2 linked regions of the Pseudovibrio sp. M1P-2-3 genome follow. The protein of the gene in region 2 binds, or shares a complex with, the protein of the main gene of each other region. Links are inferred from orthologs where the notes say so. Each region holds a gene or a part of one and is shown on either strand. Other genes may lie near its edges.

Region 1 (4,548 bases), 230 kb from region 2 along the record:
GAGCGATTTAGTAAGAGAGGGAAACTACCAGCGCCCGTTCAAAAAACTATAAAGACTGTTCTTTTTATAGGAGAACAGTCACTTTGTCCGACAAAAGGCAGCCGCGGGGCGGTTTTTGCAATAGAGCGCCTAGGCCATAGGGTTATTTTCATACCCACGGCAACGGTAGTTGCTGGTGAAACTGTATTTACTGAGGCCAATTCCAACTTTTTGAAGAGTGCTGGTACAGCTTTTTCAGCTACAGATATTGATGCGGTTCTGGTTGGTAATCTCTATTCGGAGGACCAGGCGACATTAACGGAACAGCTTTTAAGAGATTTTGTTGCCGTTAACACTAGTTTAAAAACTCTTCTTAGTGTGAGTGCTGTTAGAGAACTACATTTGGCAGGTCATACAGATTCACTTGGGCAGATATGCAGTTATCTGATTGGTGATATGAAGAGTATTTCCAACTATGCAAACTTTCCAGCTGATTGCGAGGCAGAACTGATCGCTGCGGCACGTTCCCTTGAAATTGAAAGAGTTCTTATTACAAATGCCCCAGCAATGCGGCGGAATTCGCACTCATACTTGCTTGTAGGACCATCGGGGAGCACGTCAGTAGAACACTCTAAAGTACCCGGCTCAGATTTTGATTATGGTTACCTATTAGAGGCTCTAATGCTTGTTCGACTATTGGAGGGGCAACGGGATGAAGATGCGTTGAAAGTATCCGCAGCCTCCGTTTTTGAGCTGGCAGCAAAGAGTGTTCGAATGGGTGCGCAAGAACTACTGTACTCGCAAAATCAAGAGGCCCTCATCAGGCCCATGGCATTGGTGAATGACAGACGCGTGGTTGAAGGCTCTATTCCGAAATAATTGAGAAACCCATTATGGAAAATCTAGTCGCAGGCGTGGGTGCTTGCCAAGAAGGTTGGTTAGTCATTTTACGGAGCTGTCGGGATAGGGGCGGTGAAAAGGTTTCCAAACAAGCTTTTCATCTTTTTCAAGAATTCATGAATGAGATTCAGTTATTAAGCCTGAGCTGGAGAGTTTCATATACGAGGTTCACCCTGAAATAGGGTTTTGGCGACTTAATGGAGATAGGCCAATCCAATTACCAAAGCGGATTAAAGGAATTGCAAGTAAATAGGGCCTGGATATGAGGCAGGTTATACTTGTCAACTTTAGTTTTTTGCAGATTTCTTTAATCAATCACCTCCAGAAGGCTCCTGTCGGACAGACTTGTTGGACGCCTGTGCGAGTGCTGTTATTGCGGAAAGGCTGTTGACTGGAGCTGCTCAGCCGTTTCCCAAGAACTTTCAGTGCGATGCCCGTGGCTTAAGGGTGGCCCATCTGGGCATGACACAAATAGCTTAGAATTTCTTATCATACTCTATGAGGCGCAAAGTGTTTTAAGGTAGCGCTTTGGGCTGTGGTACTGCGTTGATAGTTGGCACGGATCTATTGTCATCCTGTGGGATTAAATTATTAAATACGGTCAAAAATCCTTGCTTCTTGCTTTCTGATTTTTCGGCCTGACTTTGTATAGGTGCCAATGATAGTTGTGCAGCTGTTGGTTGTTTAGGTGAGGGGCCAGAGGCTTGCTGTAATGCTAAGGATGAACGGGCCGGGCCTTGTTCATTTCCAAAGAAACTGGCAACAGCATCTTGGCGTTCTTTTCTTCGAACTGATGCTGTTTGGTACTCTTGAATTTTGAGATTGTCGCTTAATTGTTTTTGGGCGACTGCTTTGGCAACTCTTTGAGGAACCTCATAGGCGGGACAAGAGTTTCTAGGGTTAAAGCGTGCGCCTGAATTCTTTAAGTTCGCATTAAAGACGTATTTTTTGTCACAAACATCAATTTTGGGCGGGCGACCAGTTACTTCAAAGTGATCACTTCCTTCTTTCAGCATTTTCCAAAATTCGTAGTGCTCACTACCCGAGTGCTTTGCCATGTTTTTTGCTGTCATGCGAAATGGGAAGGCATGTACTTGAAACTTACGCTGCCCTCCTAAGAAACTTTCTCGTGCCAGAGCGTAGATATCGGAGATTTGCTCATCGGTCATAGCGTAGCAACCGCGCGATGAACACGCACCGTGGACCATCAAAAAGGTGCCTGTGCGATCGTGTGCACGATCATACTTGTTTGGAAAGCCAAGATTGAATGCAAGGTAATAGTCGGAATTTGGGTTCATTTGAGCCCGAGAAATCTTGTAGAAACCTTCAGGTGCTTGTCGGTCGCCCTCTTTGAATTTCGGCCCGAGTTTTCCTGACCACTTACAGATTTCAAATGTTTCCAGTAGCTCATAAGTACCGGAGCGAGCTTCTTTCCAGACCTCTAGTTCCGACTCTTCTTTGAATAGTCGTACGAGAATAGGAGAGTGTTCGTCCATGGAGTAGCGCTGAATTTTGCGCTTGATGGAGTCGCTGATGGGCTTTTCATGTTTCGCACCCATATATTCGCTGCCCTGGCACGCAATCAGTGTAGATGCCAGTGCAATAGCAGCCAACGGTCTGGTCATATTTTTCAAGCCAGCGATGAATGGTGAAAACATGAATACGCCCCTAAGTTAATTCACTGGCAAATCTAACTCCCCCGAAGCCTGCCAGTCTTCATGTCAAGAATACTAATGAATCTAGGTTTATCAAAAGTTAGAGAAGACCGACCCGATATGATCCAATTAGAGGAAACTTGATTATGATTATTATGAGGCGACTTTATGTAGGAAAAAAGGCATGGTAATTTTCCATGCCTTTACCAACAATAGGTTTTGAAGCGTTGGCTTTAGCCGAGACTTCTACCAATCGCCAGAAACTTTTCTCGTCTTTGAGATTTCAGCCCGCTCGCATCTAGTTCACTTAAGCGTGCGAGTGCTTTTTCGATTGTTGTACCGGCCCGATCAATAACAGTGTCTCTGGCACGGTGTGCGCCGCCAATCGGCTCATTGATGATTTCATCAATCACTTTGAGGCGCAGAAGATCTTGAGCTGTAATTTTCATATTATTGGCGGCTTCTTGAGCCTTAGCGCTGTCCCGCCAAAGAATAGAGGCGCCAGCTTCCGGAGAAATGACGCTGTAAATGGCGTGCTCGAGCATTGCAACATGGTTAGCTGTTGCTATGGCAATGGCCCCGCCTGAGCCACCTTCACCAATAACAAGGGAGATGTTGGGGACGGTTAAGTTCAGGCACTTTTCAGTCGAACGGGCAATGGCTTCAGCTTGTCCTCGTTCCTCAGCTCCAACGCCTGGGTAAGCCCCGGCCGTATCAACAAAGGAAATGACCGGAAGACCAAAACGATCTGCCATATCCATGATACGCACAGCTTTCCGGTAACCTTCCGGGCGAGCCATACCAAAGTTACGATGCAGCCGGCTTTTTGTATCGTTACCTTTTTCCTGACCTAAAACAGCTACCGACTGGCCACGAAAACGGCCAAGTCCTGCAATTAGAGCATGGTCTTCAGCGTAGTTTCGGTCTCCGGCAAGTGGTGTGAAGTCTGAGATAAGTCGGCTTATGTAGTCTTCAGCATGGGGACGGTCAGGGTGTCGTGCTACTTGTGTTTTTTGCCAAGGCGTAAGTTCAAGGTAGAGCGCTTTCAAAGCAGTGGCGGATTTGTCTTGCAGCTTATTGATCTCTTCGTCAACATTAACAGCTTCACCGCTTTCAGCGAGGGTTTTGAGCTCTTGAACCTTGCCTTCTAGGTCGGCAACTGGTTTTTCAAATTCAAGGTAACTGCGCATATAGTTTTTCACTCGTTGCAATTCGCAGGGTGGCAATGCCAAAAGAACGCATAATGTCTGCGCCTAAAGTTGGCGAGACACTGGCGTTACCGCGCCCTTCTGTCAAGGGATTCAGGCATAAATCTGGTCGTGGGGGCCTGCCTCAGCAAGTTTTTGTCGTAAAATTGCTATAAAATTACTGAGCGGCCGCCCGTTTACCGCTAGTGGGTAAGGTAAGTTGCCTCGCTTCAACTACAAGTGCCCCAGTTCCCGTTGGGATAGAAATTCTATAGGGTATTAAAACTCTTTTTTGAGAAATAGGTGCCAGCCAGACTTCAATTTTGTTAGACTTAGAGAGCATTTTGATGTTTTTTCGCTCTGGTTTGTGCCCGGCAACAGGTATCCATTTCGCTTTGCAAATGACGACTGGGCCTTCATAGCCACTGTTAGAAATATGACGAACTTCCTTGTACTCTAACTTAATATCAAAGCGCACCCACCCGTCAAAAATGGGAAGGGTCCTCTCACAGGCCTTCGGGCTTAGTGCATGCCTTTGGACTTTGACTGGCATTAAGGCTGCGCTTAGTGGGTCAAGAGCGTTTTTGATGTGCTCTTTTGTGACTTTAATTCTTGTTTTAGAGGGTTTGAAACCTGGGCGAACTTCAGCCCGGTGAATATGCCCGGAAGCTTGTTTCAAGTTCACATAAAAATCACGCTTGGTTGTGCTGGAAGCCATTTCATAGCGGGAAGCTAGAACTTTTGAACTGGAGACCCATCCTTTTGCACGTGCTCCGCCTTTTCCAGTGGAGAAAAGTGTGCCAATTCCAGCTGGTTCCATCTCTACG
Region 2 (2,795 bases):
GTCGACTCGGGAAGAAGTTTGAGAAGATCTCCCTTGTAAAGGGGTTGCAGGCGGGCTGGCCACTTTGCCTTGCGCAGAGCTTTCTCGCATGATTGCTGTTCATCGATGTCTGACAGAAGACCTGTTGTTCTCAACGCTGCAATTGCAAGGCCAGCATTATCGACCTGATGGTGTCCGGCAAGTTTGGGCATGGAGAACTCCAAGAGTCCCTGCTCATCTTGATAAACCAGACGTCCTCCCTCCTCCCAGCAGACAAACTCCTGTCCGGAGAAATAGATTTGTGCTTGGCACCTTTGTGCCTGTCTTTCGATCACCCTGTGGGGCGCATTGGTCTGCTGTGCACTAACAATAGGTCGCCCCCGCTTTATGATCCCTGCTTTTTCTTTCGCGATGTCCTCTAGGTTATTTCCTAAGAAGTTCTCGTGGTCTTTGGCGATGGGGGTTATCACGCTGACTAAGGGGGTATTAATGACATTTGTTGCATCAAGCTTTCCGCCAAGCCCCACTTCAAGAACCAGATAGTCTGCGCGGTCACTAGCAAAAAGCCACAGGGCGGCAGCGGTGGTTGCTTCAAAGAAGGTAATGGATTGCCCTGCTGCTGCTTTTTCTACAGCTTCCAAAGCCTCAAGAAGCCTTTCATCTTCAACAAACTTGCCTGTTGATCCTAACCGGATGCGTTCGTTGAATGAAACAAGATGCGGAGAGGAGTAAACGTGAACGCGTTTGCCAAGGCTTTCCAATAGAGCACGAATAAATGCGCTTGTGGAACCCTTTCCGTTGGTACCTGCAACGTGAAACACTGGAGGCAGGTGCTTTTCAGGGTTTCCCAAAGCATCAAGCACTCTGGTCATACGCTCCAGCGAAAGGTCAATTTCGGCTGGATGTAATTTCATTAGTCGTTCAAGGGCGTTTTCTACAAGGTTCATGGGGTGCAGCTGCCTTGAGTATTCATTGAAGGGTAAAGAAAAAGTCCGGCTCAACAAGCCGGACTCTATCATAAAACAGGGAAATTGGGAGTTTCTTAGAAAATCACAATTAGCCTTGTGCTGTGCTTTCGGTTGAAGGCAAGACCTCCGTGGAGGGCACATCTGTCACTTCTTGTGGCGGAATACTTTTATCCCGCTTCATCAAAATGTTACAGGTTCGCGAAATGGTTTCTTTTATTTCGTGACGATGAACGACCATGTCCACCATACCATGTTCCCAAAGATATTCGGAACGCTGGAAACCTTCTGGAAGTTTTTCACGAATGGTTTGCTCGATAACCCGTTGACCTGCAAAGCCAATCAATGCACCTGGCTCGGCAATATGCACATCGCCCAGCATTGCATAGGAAGCTGTTACGCCGCCGGTTGTCGGGTTGGTCAGCACAACAATGTAAGGCAGGCCAGCGTCGCGCAGCATTTGCACGCCAACTGTTGTACGGGGCAACTGCATCAAAGACAAAATGCCTTCTTGCATGCGTGCTCCGCCCGAGGCTGCGAACATAATAAACGGTGTCTTGTTTTCGACAGCCGTTTCCATGCCTTTGATGATTGCATCACCAGCAGCCATGCCTAATGAGCCACCCATAAAGGCAAAGTCTTGTGCGGCTGCGGTCATTTCAAGACCATTCACCTTACCTTTGCCCACGAGGACGGAATCATCCAGATTTGTTTTGGCTTTCGCATCTTTCAGACGATCAACATAGCGCTTTTGATCGCGAAATTTGAGTGGATCCAAAGCAACTTCTGGCGTTTCAACTTTATCGTATTTCCCCTCATCAAAGAAATACTCAAAGCGCTTTGCCCCTGAAATGCGCATATGGAAATTAGAGTTTGGAATAACCCATTGGTTAGCTTCCAAATCCCTATGAAATACCATTTCGCCCGTTTCAGGGCATTTAATCCAAAGGTTCTCCGGCATTTCGCGCTTTTCAAGAAAGCTGCGAATTTTCGGTCGAACGACGTTGTTAATCCAGTTCACGGGCAGCCCCGCCAGTTGTTGATGTTATTGTATGTTGGGCAGCACAATACTCTGCGCTGCCAAAGTTGAAAGTCTAGCTTCTAGCTTTTTCGACGCCAGAACGTAAAGACTTTACGATGTCAGTAACCGCAGTTACCGTTTGCGCTGTTGGTTTCTCATTCTGGTCCAAGCTCTTGCGAACTGCTTCAACCAGAACTGAACCTACGACAACGCCATCGGCGTCTTTTCCGATTGTAGCCGCATCTTCGGCAGTTTTAACGCCAAACCCTACAGCAACGGGCAAATCGGTATACTTCTTTATACGTTTAACCGCAGTGGCAACATCAGCTTTATTTTTTATCTCAGAGCCGGTAACCCCAGTTACCGATACGTAATAAACAAAGCCTGATGTATTTTTCAAGATTGTCGGTAGCCGGACATCATCTGATGTAGGTGTGGCTAAACGGATAAAATTCAAGCCCCCTTCAAGGGCTGGAATACATAATTCGTGATCTTCTTCAGCAGGAACATCCACGATGATGAGCCCATCGGCGCCTGCATCCTTAGCTTCTTTAACAAAGTTTGTAGAGCCACGGACATAGATGGGGTTATAATATCCCATCAGTACAATAGGAGTTGTATTGTCCTTCTTGCGAAACTCTCGAACCATTTGCAGGGTTTTATCCATGGTTTGGCCATTAGATAAAGCGCGCTGGCTAGCAAGCTGAATTGGAATACCTTCCGCCATCGGGTCAGAAAACGGCATTCCGAGCTCGATTATATCACTACCAGCAGCAGGAAGAGCACCCAGTATCTCACTTGACACTTCTAAGTCGGGATCTCCAGCCGTA

Evidence for each region.
Region 1: the proteins of accD (region 2) and P6574_RS19005 are in contact, whole or in part, in a solved structure (PDB 8UXZ), measured with the Escherichia coli proteins. The link is inferred for Pseudovibrio sp. M1P-2-3 from one-to-one orthologs.

What each region holds. Positions count from the first base shown.
Region 1 is NZ_JARRCW010000001.1:4,312,674-4,317,221, reverse strand. Bases 1,747-4,548 are described here. They hold P6574_RS19005 (acetyl-CoA carboxylase carboxyltransferase subunit alpha), read right to left. Parts: upstream 3,725-4,548; coding sequence 2,768-3,724; downstream 1,747-2,767. Other genes in these bases: P6574_RS19000 (DUF3108 domain-containing protein), read right to left, coding at 3,900-4,548; P6574_RS19010 (murein L,D-transpeptidase family protein), read right to left, coding at 1,747-2,537. Outside these bases: ispG (flavodoxin-dependent (E)-4-hydroxy-3-methylbut-2-enyl-diphosphate synthase), read left to right, coding at 1-2; P6574_RS19015 (carbohydrate kinase family protein), read left to right, coding at 1-858; more of P6574_RS19010, read right to left, coding at 1,395-1,746. UniProt on the Escherichia coli protein: Component of the acetyl coenzyme A carboxylase (ACC) complex. First, biotin carboxylase catalyzes the carboxylation of biotin on its carrier protein (BCCP) and then the CO(2) group is transferred by the carboxyltransferase to acetyl-CoA to form malonyl-CoA.
Region 2 is NZ_JARRCW010000001.1:4,544,413-4,547,207, forward strand. It holds accD (acetyl-CoA carboxylase, carboxyltransferase subunit beta), read right to left. Parts: upstream 1,966-2,795; coding sequence 1,036-1,965; downstream 1-1,035. Other genes in the region: P6574_RS20075 (bifunctional folylpolyglutamate synthase/dihydrofolate synthase), read right to left, coding at 1-893; trpA (tryptophan synthase subunit alpha), read right to left, coding at 2,039-2,795.